2 regions of the Planococcus kocurii genome follow, and region 1 is predicted to be linked to the other one. Evidence: riboswitches for the same ligand, from Rfam matches in the RefSeq annotation. Region 1 holds a riboswitch; the other holds the start of a gene.
The links. Region 1 has a riboswitch for preQ1 ahead of queF (preQ(1) synthase). Riboswitches for the same ligand answer to the same signal wherever they lie in the genome.
Positions count from the first base shown of each region.

Region 1 (8,096 bases):
CCCCTAGCTGTTATTTCCCGGGAAATCGTGCTGTTTTTTAAATCCCCTCCTTGCCTAACGGCAGGAGGGGATCGTTTTATTTATCGTCTTTGAAAAAATCTTGTGAATCTTCGCTTGGTTGATCTTGCGGTGTATCCGACGAGCCAAAATCCTCTACATCTTCAAAACTATCTTGGTAGTCTCGAATGCCGTCGTCTTCTTTTTTGACAGGCTGTGCTGTGGAAGCCTGTAGAACATCTTCTTCAGATGGGCGACTTTCCAAATCCGGATGTTGATCTGCGTGATCGATACAAGTCAACGCGGTTGGCAATGCTTCCAATCGTTCAAACGGAATTTCTTTGCCACACACTGAACACGTCCCGTAGCTACCGTCTTCAATTGCAGCTAGAGCTGCTTTAGCGTCTGCTAATTCTTCTTCTTTAAACTGAGTCATCGCCAGACCGCGTTCTTGATCGTATAAATCTGTGGCATTGTCAGCAGGATGATTATCGTAGTTTGAAAGTTCGGTCGTCTCAAACTCTTCTGTATGCTCTACGCGTTCTTCTAGTGATTCTACTTGTTCTACTAATTGCTTTTTCAATTTCTTTAGTTGTTCATCTGTCATCCAATTTCCTCCTCAAAAAACTCACTTATTGTTATATTGCCTTTATCGGGGAAATCAAACCTGAAATGATACTGACTCTTTTAGCAGGAGGACTTAAAAGTCATCAAATCGATCCAAAAGACTTAATAAATAATCATCTAATCGATGTCGTACCAACTCGTCAGACAATCCTTTCATACCGAACGCTTTCCACCCCGGGTACACAGTAGGTGATCCATTTAAGGTGTCTATTAGTGAAACCAGATCCCAATACGGATCGTAAACAAATAGATTCCCAGCATGCCGCTGATACGCTGCCAGAAACTCATTAGCAACAGAAATTCCATACATCTGAGCTAGGTTGACACGGCAATGGCCAACATCGATTCCTGCGGGCCCTCGACATGCGTTGACCCAGTCTACGATAGCACTAATTTCGCCGTTTTCCCACAGCACATTAGCTGGATGGAAATCTCGATGAATGAAACACTCCCGCACTTTAGGACGGTTTCCAGAAACAATGTAAAAAGCTCGCATCCAATCGTTTTGAACTTTGGACCACGTCGGCTTTTCAAGTAAGAACGCATCGTTATAAGAAAAATATTCGTATGGAAAGTCTTCTGCCTTTATTTGATGCAACTCTGCCAAAGCCGCTGCCAGTCGATCTGTCCATTTGTTATCATGAGTTGGTTGAAGTACGACAGAGCCAGACTCTTTTGTCATGAATACTGCAGGCACGCCATTTTCTTGTCCGGTTTCGTCATAAGCGATTAAGTGAGGGACAAGAAGGCCGGACTGCTCAGCGTACTGAAGGCTATCTGCTTCATGTCTTGCTAAATCAGGCTCTTTTTCCAACCAATCGGCTTTATGAAAAAGTCGCAGAACGTAAGAAAGCACTTGATCGTTCTCTTTGACAGTTAGCTCAAATAGCTTTGAAGAGGTTCCGCCCGTCAGCGGATCAACGTCGATGATTTCTACTTGCTCGTTTAGTTGGCTTTTCACCCATTCTATTGATTGCTTTTGTAATCCATACTGTTCGCCTGCCATTCTTGTCGCTCCTTTCTGCCTATCTTTTACCTTTAGTTTACCATGAAAAATATGGATGCTATCCGTCAATGATAGAGAAATTAACAGATAATCCACTCTTTTTAAATTTATACCTTTAGTGAGTCGTGTACAGTGTCGGTTTTTTCAATTTGGATGGTGGCATGTTCAATTCCGCACACATCATAAACCAATTTCAAAGCTTCTTGAAGAACCTTTTGCTCTTGTATATTGACATCGACATCAATGTGGCATGTAAACAAGTCCATGCCAGATGTAATCGTCCACACGTGAAGGTCATGAACGTCTAACACACCTTCGATTTCAAGCAGCCGCTCTCTCACTTGCTGCGTATCAATCGTCTCAGGTGTTCCCTCCATCAAAATATGAATGCTATTTTGAAGAATGCCCCAGGCGCTCCGCAAAATCAATAACGCAACAGCGACCGAAATCAGCGGATCCGCTATCGTCCAGTCAAATAACAGAATAAGCATGCCCGCTACTATGGCGCCTACTGAACCAAGCGCATCTCCGATAATATGCATATAAGCACTTTTCATATTAAGATTGCCTTGAACATCGGCACCACGGTTTAACACCCACGCGCTCAATACGTTAGCAGCAAGACCAATTGACGCAATGACTAGCATCCAACCTCCTTGAACTTCCGCAGGCTCATATAAACGCTGGACAGCTTCATAAATGATAAAACCTGCCATAACAAATAACGTAATACCATTAATAAAGGCGGTAAGAATTTCAAAACGGTAGTAGCCATAGGTTTTGTTAGCAGACGCTGCTCTTCCCGCAAACCAAATAGCTGACAAACTCAGTACCAGTGAAACCGTATCCGACAACATATGACCGCTGTCTGCAATTAAAGCCAAACTGTTTGTGAAGAGTCCGCCGAAAAACTCTAGCAACATGATGCCGGCTGTTATGATAAGTGCGATAGATAAAGCTTTTTTATTGCCGCTTCTAACTGTTTCAAAATGATCATGATCATGCCCCATGCGATCCTCTCCTTTGGCTGTTGCTAATATGTTAACAAATTTGGTCGATTGACAACGCATAGTAAGTCTTATACGATAGATGAGTAAAAAGTAAATACCCCGGCAACGGGAGAGGTTCATAGCATTTCACCCTCTATAAAAAACTATGGATTGTCGAAACTCAGCCAAATCCACATGCGATTTGGCTTTTTCTTTTGTCCGTTTTTTATAACCCTCTTCCTAACCGGGCATCTAAAAGGAGGCCGTTTTTATGGCAGGAAGAAACGAAGACACGCTCGAGCATTTAGAATTGCTTGGCAATCAAAACACCAAGTATAAATTTGAATACGATCCAGACATTTTAGAACCCATCGACAATCTGCACAGCCGTGATTATTTTGTGAAATTTAATTGTCCTGAGTTTACTTCCCTTTGTCCGCAAACTGGGCAACCCGATTTCGCTACGATCTACTTGAGCTTTATTCCCGACAAAACATTAGTCGAAAGCAAATCACTGAAGCTTTATTTATTCAGTTTCCGCAATCATGGAGATTTTCATGAAGATGTTGTTAACATCATTATGAATGATTTAATCAAATTGATGGATCCTCGGTATATCGAAGTTTGGGGAAAATTCACGCCACGTGGCGGTTTGTCGATTGATCCTTACACAAACTATGGCCAACCTGGAACAAAATACGAAGAAATGGCATCGTACCGGATGATGAATCACGACATGAATCCCGAAACGATTACCAATCGATAAGGAGCTCAGCAAATGTTACTTTATTTGAACGGCGCATTTGTCGGCTTGTTAATCTTATCGAATATACTCGCGGTGAAATTATTCAGTATCGGCGAATGGGCTGTTTTACCGGCTGCTGTCATCGTCTATGTTTTCACTTTCCCGATCACAGATACGATTGCAGAAGTATATGGCAAAGAAGCTGCAAGACAAACCGTTACAGCAGGATTTGTTACACAGCTTTGTGCACTGGCGTTTATTTTTCTTGCTATTCATTTGCCAGCTGCTTCTTTTTTTACGAATCAAGAATCATTCGAAACCATCTTTTCTGCAGGTTTTCGTGTTACTGTAGCCAGTCTCGTTTCTTACTTTATTAGTCAAAACCTGGACGTCACTATTTTCCATAAACTGAAAGAAAAACATGGTCATTCCAAGTTGTGGCTTCGCAATAATGCCTCAACAATGGTCAGCCAATTGGTCGATACGAGCATTTTCATCACCATCGCTTTTTACGGCACTTTGCCAACTAGTGTATTACTTGGCATGATTGTGACACAATATGCATTCAAATGGCTCGTGGCTGCAGCCGACACGCCACTGGTGTATTTACTCGTCAAGTTATGCAGACGCGATCTAGCAGGCCATCAAATTTACGGACATCAAAAACCGGAAGCTCTCCAATAGAGAGCTTCCGGTTTTTTCATCATATATGCTGAAGTTTGACTGTTTAGACCTTTGCCCGTTCTTTTTGCAAACCATCTTTACTGTGTACTGTCGCACCAGTCAGGACCATATCCGCTACAATCGGCATATGATCGGAAACGGCCGTCTCAATAACGGCTACCTGTACGACATCAATAGCGCTATCTGAAAAAATATAGTCGATTCGTATTGCTGGAGACAAAATCTCAGCTGTTTCTTTATTTGTGTAAGGAGAGGGATATGTGTAGGCATCGCCTCTTTTCATTGTCAAAAAAGCATCGTTGAACTGGCTGTTGAGTTTTTGCATATAACCGTTCGAAGGTGGGGCATTAAAGTCCCCAACAAGAATTTGTGGAAAGCGGGTTTTTTCTGTAAGGGTCAAAATTTCATCAACACTAACTGCTAGCTCTTCATCTTTCAGCGCTAAATGGGTATTAAATACACTCAAATAACTACCTTCCACTTCAATGATGGTTTCTAACAGACCCCGTTGTTCATTATTTCCAAATGGACACGGAACTTGAGTCAATAAATGATTTTCGACGTATTTGATTGGGTAGTTACTCAAAATGACATTGCCATATTGATGATTCGGACGTTCTGAATCTTCAGGTGCAAAACTCATATTGGCTCCGTAAGCCGCATGCATGCCAAGTCTTTTGCTCAACCACTCTACTTGGTCCACAAATGAACTGCGAGCAGAAAAATAACGGTCAACTTCCTGCAAGGCAATAATGTTCGCACAGGATTCCTCGATAACTCCTGCGGTCCTCTCCAAATCGACGACTCCATCCATCCCCAACCCATGAGCAATGTTAAAAGACATAACTTTGACAATTGGTGCTTTCTTTTGATTCCCGTGCATGCAAACCTCTCCTTTTCGATGAACACAAATCGTTGGCAGCTGTTTAATTGGCTTTAGTATAACAAGTGCTTGTGAAGTGGCTGTGACAAGAGTGTAAAGATTTCGTAAACGGAAAATCCGAGGTGTTACGACTTGCTTCCATTTCAGAAGAGTTTATGCACGTTCAGTAGAGTTTACACACGTTCAAGAAAATTTATGCACGTTCAGAAGAGTTTACGCACGTCCAAGAAAGTTTACGCACGTTCAGTAGAATTTATGCACGTTCAAGAAATTTACGCACGTTCAGTAGAGTTTACGCACGTTCAAGAAAATTTATGCACGTTCAGTAGAGTTTACGCACGTTCAAGAAAATTTATGCACGTTCAGTAGAGTTTACGCACGCCCAAGAAAGTTTACGCACGTTCAGTAGAATTTAGAGATGCGCAGCAAAAACAAAAGTTCCGCTCTAAACCAATCGCAACATAAAAAATGCAGACAGCCTATTAAGTCTCGGCTGCCTGCACTTGAACAAATTTTTATTCTTCTGGTGATGTATAAACCACAATGGCGTCCCTTAAAAATTCAGCGGCTCCATGGTTTACTTTGTTGTAATACGCAGCAAATCGCTCGTCTGCCACATAGATCTCTGCGAGTCCTCTATGCGCTTTCTTGCTATAGGACGGCCACGTAAAGTTTAACCACTGGCGATGTAACGCAGCCATTTGCTGAGCCGCGTCGCTCGACGGGTCTTTCGTTTCGATAGCGTTTGCCAAGCTGTTTAATACTTGCTGCTCTAAACTTTTAAACGCCAGAAACTTCTCTTCGCCCATCCCTAACATGTTGGCATTCGATTGATCGACTAGACTATCACCATATTTACTGCGTATTTCATTGCCATATTGCTGTTCGTTGTCGTCCACACGTTTTTGCTGAAAGCCTTGAAATTTCTCTTTGTCCCCCATCATGCTCTCTCCTTTTTTCGTGGAAATGGTTTTTTCCACATTGATAATCAAGAGATCCAATTGCCGCCGTTTCGCGAGAAGTGTTTCCCGGTGTGCTTTTAAAGCTTTGGCACTATCGAAGCCAGAGTCATTAACGATGTTCTTTATCTGTTCCAGTCTCAATCCGAGTTCGCGGTAAAATAAAATTTGCTGCAGCTTATCGACTTCCCGCGCGCCATAAATTCGATATCCGGACGCATTTTTTCTTAACGGCTTCAATAAATCAATTTCATCGTAATAACGCAAAGTCCGCGTGCTAACTCCGGTTAACTCCCCCAACTTTTGCACGGTATAGTCCATTTCTCCACCTCCTGATGAATCTACCCTACACCTTGACGTTGCGTTAAGGTCAAGCAGGTTAATCAAGTTAGTTGCTGTGTGGCAAAATCGCGGTACAGCGCGTGACTCGCTATTAGTTCTTGGTGAGTTCCAATTCCGGTAACACGCCCTTTTTCAATAAAAACAATTTTATCCGCATCCACAATTGTCGACAGTCGATGAGCGATAACCAAAGTAGTCCGCCCTTCCATTAAGCGACTTAAGGCCTGTTGAACGATGCCTTCTGACTGACTATCTAAACTCGCTGTCGCTTCATCCATCATCAAAATTTTGGGATCGCGTAAAAAAGCTCGGGCAATGGCAATTCGTTGGCGCTGACCGCCGGATAACTTAACGCCGCGTTCCCCGACTTCTGTATCCAGTCCATCAGCAAAGCCACGTATGAAATCTTCCGCATAAGCCATACGTGCAACTTGCCACAATTCTTCAGCTGAAATTGCTGCCGAGTTTGGCAATCCGTACGTTAAATTTTCGCGAATGGTGCCACCCATCATAGCACTTTCTTGCGACACATAACCGATTTGATCTCGCCAAGACGTGATTGAAATTTCATCGATTGGCATGTTCCCTATCAAAATCTCACCTGACAGTGGTTCGTAAAAGCGTTCAATCAACCCAAAAATTGTAGTCTTTCCACCACCACTTGGTCCTGCAAATGCAATCATTTCACCGGGTTGTGCTTCAAATGAGATATTAGCTAGAACGGGCTCTCCTTCCCCATAAGAAAAACTTAACTTATTAATTTGTAACGATTTCCCGGCAATATCTAAAGTTGATTTTGGCTGTTGTTCTTCTAATGGCAATTCTAAAATGTCGATAATGCGTTCTGTCGCACCTTTGGCTTTTTGAAGCTCTGTGAAAAAGCGCGCGAAAGTCGCCATCGGAACAATAATTTGAAATAAATACAATAAAAATGCAACGAGCGAACCTGTCGACATTTCCCCATTTGCTACACGAATTCCGCCGTAGCCGATGATTGATACGATAACGACCATGACGACCAAATACATTAACGGTGCAATCAATGCGTAAATTTTGGCTTCTTTCATACCAAGCGCAAACAATTTATGGATGCCTTGTACACCTTTTGTTTCTTCTGTATGTTCAGCCGTTGAAGATTTCATCAACCGAATTTCACCCAAAGTTTGTTGCACATGCCCCGTAAAATGAGCAGTCTCGTCTTGTAAGCTACGAGAAATTTTGGCCATTTGGCGGCCTAGCGGTACCATAACGACAACTGTTAGCGGAACCGACAACATCATCAGAAGCGTCATTTTCCAGTCCAGAATGACCAAAATAATTACTGCCCCAATTATAGAAATAATGCCGGTAATAAAAGAAGGGAAATGATCCGTGATTAAATTCCGAACAATTCCCGTATCATTGACAACTCGACTTACCGTTTCTCCACTGGAATGCTGATCAAAATAACGGACACGCAAGCGGATCAATTTTGCCCACATGCGCTCTCTCAAGCCAGCGACTACTCGTTGTCCGACCATGCTGAGCAAGTAAATCGAAATGCCATTAATGACAGCTTGCACAATAAAAGCCGCAACGATTCCAACAATCAACGGAACACTTAAGTCATTAAGGGAAAAACCATCAACTAGATTTTTTGTTAATAACGGTACCACAAGTCCAACAAGCGTAGTAATCAGACTAGCCGTCAAACCAATAGCTAGCGCAAGTTTCGGGATTTTCAATGTCAACAATAGCGAAATAAACGGCTTTAAACTCTTTTCTTTAGCGTTCTTTTTCATCATAGGAGCCCCTGTTCTGTCAGTCGCATGAAGCGAAGTTACTCTAGTTCTTCACTAGTTTATTACAGAAAACTTATAGCTGT
Region 1 covers NZ_CP013661.2:1,501,510-1,509,605, forward strand. The annotation lists gene AUO94_RS07375 (TraR/DksA C4-type zinc finger protein) at 77-604, opposite strand; gene AUO94_RS07380 (phosphotransferase family protein) at 698-1,630, opposite strand; gene AUO94_RS07385 (cation diffusion facilitator family transporter) at 1,738-2,640, opposite strand; PreQ1 riboswitch class I at 2,746-2,793, shown strand; gene queF (preQ(1) synthase) at 2,891-3,385, shown strand; gene AUO94_RS07395 (queuosine precursor transporter) at 3,398-4,048, shown strand; gene AUO94_RS07400 (endonuclease/exonuclease/phosphatase family protein) at 4,092-4,931, opposite strand; gene AUO94_RS07405 (MerR family transcriptional regulator) at 5,447-6,211, opposite strand; gene AUO94_RS07410 (ABC transporter ATP-binding protein) at 6,274-8,013, opposite strand.

Region 2 (8,096 bases), 1.1 Mb from region 1:
GCTTGACAGGAGCGGGCGTAGAGCTAGATGATCTTCTCGTGCGTCTTGCTTCAAATGCAGGGAATTTAGTAGAACAACCCATTACGTTCTATCTACAAGATGCACTTCAGCCTTTATTGATTGATCCAGTAGACGTTGTCGTTTCAGATTTACCGGTCGGTTATTATCCCGACGACGAAACCGCAGCCACTTATGAACTAAAAGCAGATGAAGGCATGACGTATGCACATCATTTGTTTATCGAACAATCGTTAAAACACACGGCTGATGGTGGTTATTTGTTTTTCATCGTCCCGAAAGCGTTATTTGAATCCGAGCATGCCAGTCAATTGCATAGTTTTTTGAAAAAACATGCGCATATTCAATCCGTTATGGAATTGCCAGATAGCTTATTTAAAAACTCAGCGCATGCTAAAGGGATTCTCGTCTTACAGAAAAAGCAAGAAGGTATTAAAGCGCCGAAAGAAGTTTTGTTGGCACGTGTTCCGAATATGTCTAAGCCCGAATCCATGTCTCAATTCTTTTCTCAAGTTACTAGTTGGTTTAAAGAAAACAAAGAATAGAGCAGGGAAGTTATGCTATACTAAAGGTATAAAAACATCCATATGCACCATTTTTAACGAAAAGAGGGATGCGCAATGACTGAGTCAAACGAAGAACCAAAAAAAGTGAGTCTTCAAGAAGCTGTAAAACGCCAACTTGAAGCTAAGAAAAACCAAGCTTCAGACAAATTATCTGGTGGTAACGGTTCACTATCGACTAAAAAGATGAAGAGCCAGCAATCAAAGAAAGTTAGTAATAACCGCCGTAAAATGGGTACGTGATCGATTACGTTACTTAATGTTAAGATGGGGTTAAAAGAGACAAGGATTATTCCTTGTCTCTTTTTTTAGAATTAGCCGTTAAACCTTTATTTTCAACTAGGTCGTGAATAGTGACTGAGGGTGGAGGTCTTTGATGTATGCGGGATTGTGGCTTCGTTTAAAAGCGTTTGCACTTGATTATGTGTTGATTTTTTCCGATATGGGAGTATTGTTTATTGTATCCGTGATTTTCATTCCTTCCATACAACAGGGGTTTCAAGCTTCACGAATTATTGCTCAACTAACGGGCTTCATATTGCTTACGCTACCTGTTTCTCTCTGTTTTATCGTTGCAGACTCAAAAATGGGTAAGCAATCGTTTGGGAAATATAAAATGGGTATTGTCGTAACAGATTAAGAACCAAAAGCCTTTGTTGATAGGTCGAGCAATGAGTCGGACGTTTTTGAAGTTTTTACCATGAGAGCTTTCTCACTTTATGGTGTATCGAATGATTCAGTTAAGAGCTGAGGAATTAGAATTACTAGACTATCTAGTTTGGGGATGGATTTATGGATGGGTTTTTCTTTCTATTTTGATGGTTATTTTTACAAAAAATAAACAGACGCTTTATGATTGGTTAACGAAAACCTATGTCTTCAAATAAAACTTAACTCAAAGTATTGACTTGTCAGAGAAGACTGGTAAAATTTATTTCAATATACTTTTAAAAATGACTAGTCGAGTCGTTCGAAAAAATTTTCTTATGTCGTTGCTCTAGATTAGTATGAACTTTACTGGATTTAAAGTGGTAAGCCGTATTTTTTCATTACGTAAGTGTTTAAATAAGTCGATCGATGGTTTAGTAGGCAATTTGTGTGCAGCAGCAAGAGACTGAATGGTAGGTGTAAATTCAGGCAGCAAATGGGATGAAATACGTCATCAGTTTTGATCGATTCGCAAAGAGTGGATGTTTGGTAAGCTAGAACATCAAATTGGGTGGTAACGCGGAGAAAACCTTCGTCCCTTTATTGGGACGGGCGTTTTCTCTTTTTTTTTTATAAAAAAGGAGAGTTTGTCATGCATAATATCAAATCAGTCATCACGCCAAGAGTTTCAGAAGCTATTTTAATAACAACTGCTATCTTTCTATTAATCAGTGTCAGTATTATTCGATTTAAATCAGTTCCACATCTTCCTATCTTATTTTCGGTTTTGTTGCTATTCGGTTATGGATTGTTAAAGAAAGTGTCCTACCGAACACTGGAAAAAGGATTAGTTGATGGTGCAGGTGCGGGAATGAGCGCAGTTTTTCTGTTTTTCTTTATCGGTATGCTCATTAGTAGCTGGATGATTAGCGGTACCATTCCAACGTTGATATACGCAGGCTTTACCTTGATTTCTATGACGTTTTTTTATGCTATTGTCTTTATCGTCACATCATTAATTGGATTGTCTATTGGTAGCTCACTCACGACGGTTGCAACGATTGGTGTGGCTTTTATCGGGATGGCGACGGCAATGGATTTGTCATTAGCCATAACAGCTGGTGCAATTGTTTCAGGCGCATTTTTTGGGGATAAAATGTCTCCGTTGTCAGACACAACAAATTTATCTTCGACCATTGTCGGTGTAGATTTGTTCGACCACATTCGCAATATGGGATGGACGACAATTCCCGCTTTTGTCATAACTCTAGGGTTGTTTGTATGGCTTTCTCCGGAGGCGACGGGAGCTAGTGTGCAGAACATCTCGATCTTTAAAGAAGGACTGTTAGCTACAGGCATGATTCACGGGTATACGCTTGTTCCATTAGTCGTGCTTATTGTTTTAACCTTGGCGAAAACACCTGCTTTAATGACGCTGGCATTAAGTTCAATATCAGCCATTGCGATTTCTTATCTGCATCAAACGTCTACAGCTTCCGAGATTTTTAAGGTGCTATTTAGCGGATATGTGTCTTCTACTGGTATCACAGAGATTGATAGTTTGTTGTCACGTGGTGGAATGGAGAGCATGATGTTCACGGTAGCCTTAGTACTGCTCGCGCTTAGTATGGGTGGATTGCTATTTACTTTAGGGATTGTTCAATGTTTGTTAGCTAAAGTAGAGAGCGTACTGAGAAAAGTTTCGTCGGTTATTGCGGCTTCGGCATTAACCGCAATCGGTATCAATATTCTGATCGGTGAACAATACTTGTCCATTTTATTGACGGGACAGGCATTTAAAGAGCCTTACGACAAAGTAGGACTCGCAGGGAAAAACTTGAGTCGCGTGATGGAAGATGCTGGAACAGTCGTCAACCCACTTGTTCCTTGGAGCGTATGTGGAATTTTCATTACGGGTGTTATTGGCGTTCCGACACTGGAGTATTTACCATTCGCATTCTTTTGTTTGCTATCGCCTGTTCTAACGATTTTATTTGGATTCACCGGAAAAACGCTAACATACAAGTAAATAACGACTATAAAGAGAAAACAGCTGACGTTTATCGTCATCTGTTTTTCTAGAGAAGCAGGGAATTTCAATAGAAAGTCGAATAGTGTCAGTAGAGGGTACTTATTGCAAAGTCACGGAAACTAGTTTAAAGGGGTGGAGAAATGTATCAATCAATTTTAGTCGCTATAGACGGTTCTGAAAATGCTGAACGAGCTGGAAAGCAAGCTGCCCAACTCGCAACGTTAGTGAAAGGGACAGAAGTGACAATCGTATACGTTTCTGATTTTGATGAAGACAGCAATGAAAAGGTTCACGATGGTGGTCAGCTCGAGTTTGAATTGTCGCGAAAGAAAAAAATTCAACCGATCAAAGAAGCTTTAGAACGTGGAGAAGTCTTTTACAAAATTGAAATGATGCACGGTCGTCCAGCACCCGTGATTATTGAAATGGCCAATGAAGGGGAATTTGATTTGGTTGTGATTGGCAGCAGGGGATTAAAGCCAGTATCGGCGCTAGTACTTGGCAGTGTCAGTCAGAAAGTTGTCAATCACGTGCATTGTCCCGTACTAGTCGTAAAATAACTCAGACGGACGAGTGGATAGTTCTGGTATACTGGTAAAAAGATTGTTGGTATTACTGATTAACTGACTAAAAGATCAGCTGGAGGAGAAAATGACTACATTACCGAATTGTCCTAATTGTAATTCTGAATATACGTATGAAGACGGCAATCTGTTTGTCTGTCCTGAATGTGCACATGAATGGAATTTAGCGATTGAAGCTGAACAGGATGAAAAAGAAAAAATCGTCAAAGATGCAAACGGAACGGTATTAAAAGATGGGGATGCTGTAACAGTCATTAAAGACTTGAAAGTCAAAGGCAGTTCGTCAACTTTGAAAATTGGAACAAAAGTAAAAAGTATCCGTTTGGTTGATGGTGATCACGACATTGATTGTAAGATCGATGGTTTTGGTCCGATGAAACTAAAATCGGAATTTGTTAAAAAAGCATAACACGAAAAAAACTCCGTCGACCTTTTGAGGTCGACGGAGTTTTTTCGTGTTTATCTGTTTAAACGCCGCGTTTATTGCCCCATACTAAAGTATGCAATTGCGGCAACACTTTGGCATCATTCATAATAGGGGACTGAATATGGTAATCAATTAATTGTTCGTATCTATGAAGTAAGGTAGTCACTAACTGCAAATCATCTGTCGTTGCAGTGTCTTCGTTACCTGTTTGTAAGAAAAATGGAACTGCCGGGTAACGCTGGTGAAGTTTTTCTGCATAAGCAAAGTCAATTTCGTCAAAAATAACAACTTTCAGGCTGACATTGGCATTTTGCAGTTTTTCTATAAATACATCTAGTTTCGTTACATCTGTTTTCATACCAGAACTAGGTGGTTTTGGTGACAAGGTAATATCATCGATTTCTATCATCCACTCTTGCCAAAGAGATGCCTGCGTTTCTACAGCCACTTTCCAGCCTTGCAAATGGCACAAATCAACGAGTTCACCGATACCTTTATGGAGAGCGGGATTGCCACCGGATATGGTGACATGCGAAAAGGCCTTGCCACCGGTTTGGATGAGTTCCTCAACGATTTCAGTAGGTTGTTTGGAGACGCTTGTGCCTGTGCCATCCCAAGTGAATTTAGAATCACACCAAGAACAGGAATAATCGCATCCTGCTGTGCGCACAAACATGGTTTTTTGTCCCATTACCATGCCCTCACCTTGAATGGTTGGACCGAAAATTTCCATCACTGGAATTCTCATAACAAGTCCTCTTGTTTCGGACGGAATACAACATAACTGGTTGGTGTTTCACGAACGATAACTTGCAGACAGTTGGGACGGTTGCTGGTCGCTTGCAGCATCGTTTGAATCGACTGCCACACTTGCTTAGCAAGAAGCTCGGTGGTCGGAAATTTAGTGGCAAATTCCGGATGATCGTTCAAGACACTGTGGTCGTATTTTTATGAATCAGTTCTTTTAATAATTTAAAGTCAATTAGAAAACCAATGGCGTCAAGTTCGTTACCTGCGATTGTAATGTTGAGGTGATACGTATGGCCGTGCATGACTTGGCATTTCCCTGCTTCTTCACTTGGAATAAAATGCGCTGCTGAAAAATGAAAGTCCTTATTGAGCTCAAATTGGAAATCGTGTGGAATTGTCGGATAAAATTGCTGCATCATGCTCTAACACCAGCCATTTTTTTATCCTGATAGCGAGCAAGTCCATCATTTCGCAATTTGCAGGCAGGACATTCGCCACAACCAGTGCTCGGGATGCCGTTATAGCAAGTTAAGGTCTTGTCTTGAATAAATTCAAAAGCACCAAGTGTATCAGAAAGTTCCCAAACCTCGGTTTTGTCGAGCCACATTAACGGCGTATGGATGATAAACTGCTTGTCCATTGCTAAATTTAATGTGACATTTAGTGAACGAATAAACGTATCACGACAATCGGGATAACCGCTGAAGTCGGTTTGACTTACTCCAGTAATTAAATGTTGGCAACCGATAGCGTCTGCATAAACTGCTGCAAAAGATAAAAATAAGTGATTTCTGCCTGGTACAAAAGTAGATGGCAATTCACCATCTTCTGCGGTCACGTCGATATCATCACGTGTTAACGCATTTGCTGAGAGTTGATTGATCAAAGTCATATCCAATACCTTAAATGATACACCTAGTTCTTCAGCGATTTTTCTGGCACACTCAATTTCAGCCGAATGACGCTGGCCGTAATCAAAAGTGACGGTTGCTACTTCTTTGAAATTCTTGATTGCCCAAAATAGGCAAGTGGTACTGTCTTGGCCACCGCTGAAAACGACGACTGCTTTTTCTTTTTTCATCTGTAACACTCCTTAGTTTTTTAGAGAGGGAGTTTGCGAACCTCTTTTAGCGAACAGTGTTAATAATAACATAATGTACCAGAAAAGAAGACTATAAATGCAAGTCTCCGGAAGGTGTACTATTTCTGAAATAGGGTATATTTATAGAATAAGGAAAGGGGATGTTTGACATGAGAGCAATTATTATCGACAGTTATGGTGGTACAGAACAACTGAAAGAAAGAGAAGTAGAAAAACCAACTATCAACGAAAATCAGGTGCTAGTTGAAGTTCATGCCACTTCTATAAATCCAATTGACTGGAAATTACGTGAAGGCTATTTAAAAGAAATGTTACCTTGGGAATTCCCGATTATTTTAGGTTGGGATGCAGCGGGTGTGGTTGCTGAAATTGGCACAAACGTTAAGCATTTCAAAGTAGGCGATCGTGTCTTTACGAGACCTGCGACAACACGTCAAGGGACTTATGCAGAATTTGTGCCAGTAGAAGAACAGCTATTAGCTCATATGCCAGAAAGCATGACTTTTGAAGAAGGCGCGGCAATTCCATTAGCTGGGCTAACTGCTTATCAATGCCTTGTCGACTTTGCCGAAGTTAAAAAAGGAGATAAAGTATTGATTCATGCGGGAGCCGGTGGAGTGGGAAGTATGGCCATTCAAATTGCTAACAGCATCGGAGCGTATGTAGCGACGACTGCAAGTGACAAAAACGATGAACTGGTCAAATCACTAGGTGCAAACCGTGTCATTAATTACAGTGAAGAAGATTTTAGTGAGTTACTGGAAAACTTTGATGCAGTATTAGACACAATGGGTGGAGAAGTACTAGATAAAAGTTTCAAAGTCTTGAAAAAAGGCGGGAAACTGATTTCGATTGCAGGTCAGCCTTCTGCAGAGAAAGCGCAAGAGCACGAAGTAAAAGCAAGCAGCTTTTGGTTAGAGCCGAGCGGTGAGCAATTACATCAGCTGGCTAATTTGTTTGTATCAGGAGAATTTAAACCTGCGATTGGTCACGTGTTTGAGTTTAGTGAGCAAGGGTTAAAAGATGCACACGAACTTAGCGAAACTCATCATGCTCGCGGAAAAATTATTATCAAAGTGAAATCTTAATAAAACGAAAAAATCCTTTCACATGAGTGAAAGGATTTTTTCGTTTTACGTATTAACCTGTTGGTGCATCGTCTTGAGCTTCTTCAGTACGTACAACCAATACATCACATTTTGCTGAACGAACAATGTGTTCTGAAACGCTACCGATTAGGAAACGTTCAACCGCATTTAATCCGGTAGCACCACAGATAATTAAATCCGCTTCAACTTTTTGTGCCAAATCTCTTGAAATCATTGTTTTAGGAGAACCATAATCGACAACAATGTTCACTTTTTCAACACCACCGGCTAACGCTTCTTTTTTATACTCTTCTAATAAATCTTCAGCAAACTTTTGAGCACGGTCAGCAATCGAGCGATCGTACGCTTCAATTGCAGCGAACGAACGGGTATCGATTACGTTTACCAAATTTAATGTAGCGTTATTCCGTCCAGCAATACCAACTGATTTTTTAAATGCCCACTCAGCTTCTTTCGAACCATCGACTGCTACAAGAATTTGACTGTATTTTAATGTCATCCTACATTCCTCCTTTATCTCTCTTTGTAAACATTCGCTAAAACTATCTAAGTTCCTGCTAAATTGGATGTAATTTCGTGAATTTTTTGTCTAATTAAAGGCGTCTTTTGACATGGTAATTAGATGAATAGAAATAAATAGCTAGCAGTAAAGTGATGGTTTAAACCAATCGTTCAATTTACGGTAAATGAAAAGCGACATCAGAATTTTTCTGGTGTCGCTGTGTCTATTAATTATGGATAATTTGAAGTTCTTTCGGGAATTTTGTCAGTACTTCGTAACCATCTGCAGTTACAGCGACGTCATCTTCAATACGAACGCCGATTTTACCAGGAATATAAATACCAGGCTCTAATGTAAAGAC
Region 2 covers NZ_CP013661.2:450,572-458,667, reverse strand. The annotation lists gene AUO94_RS02310 (class I SAM-dependent methyltransferase) at 1-563, shown strand, start outside; gene AUO94_RS02305 (hypothetical protein) at 639-824, shown strand; gene AUO94_RS02300 (RDD family protein) at 958-1,221, shown strand; gene AUO94_RS17190 (hypothetical protein) at 1,313-1,468, shown strand; gene nhaC (Na+/H+ antiporter NhaC) at 1,882-3,258, shown strand; gene AUO94_RS02290 (universal stress protein) at 3,402-3,821, shown strand; gene AUO94_RS02285 (zinc ribbon domain-containing protein YjdM) at 3,913-4,254, shown strand; gene queE (7-carboxy-7-deazaguanine synthase QueE) at 4,313-5,020, opposite strand; partial or broken gene queD (6-carboxytetrahydropterin synthase QueD) at 5,017-5,441, opposite strand; gene queC (7-cyano-7-deazaguanine synthase QueC) at 5,438-6,103, opposite strand; PreQ1 riboswitch class I at 6,110-6,153, opposite strand; gene AUO94_RS02265 (NADP-dependent oxidoreductase) at 6,274-7,212, shown strand; gene AUO94_RS02260 (universal stress protein) at 7,265-7,732, opposite strand; gene AUO94_RS02255 (M24 family metallopeptidase) at 7,962-8,096, opposite strand, start outside.
Region 2: linked by a shared signal. The riboswitch ahead of queC (7-cyano-7-deazaguanine synthase QueC) and the one ahead of queF (preQ(1) synthase) in region 1 are both predicted to bind preQ1.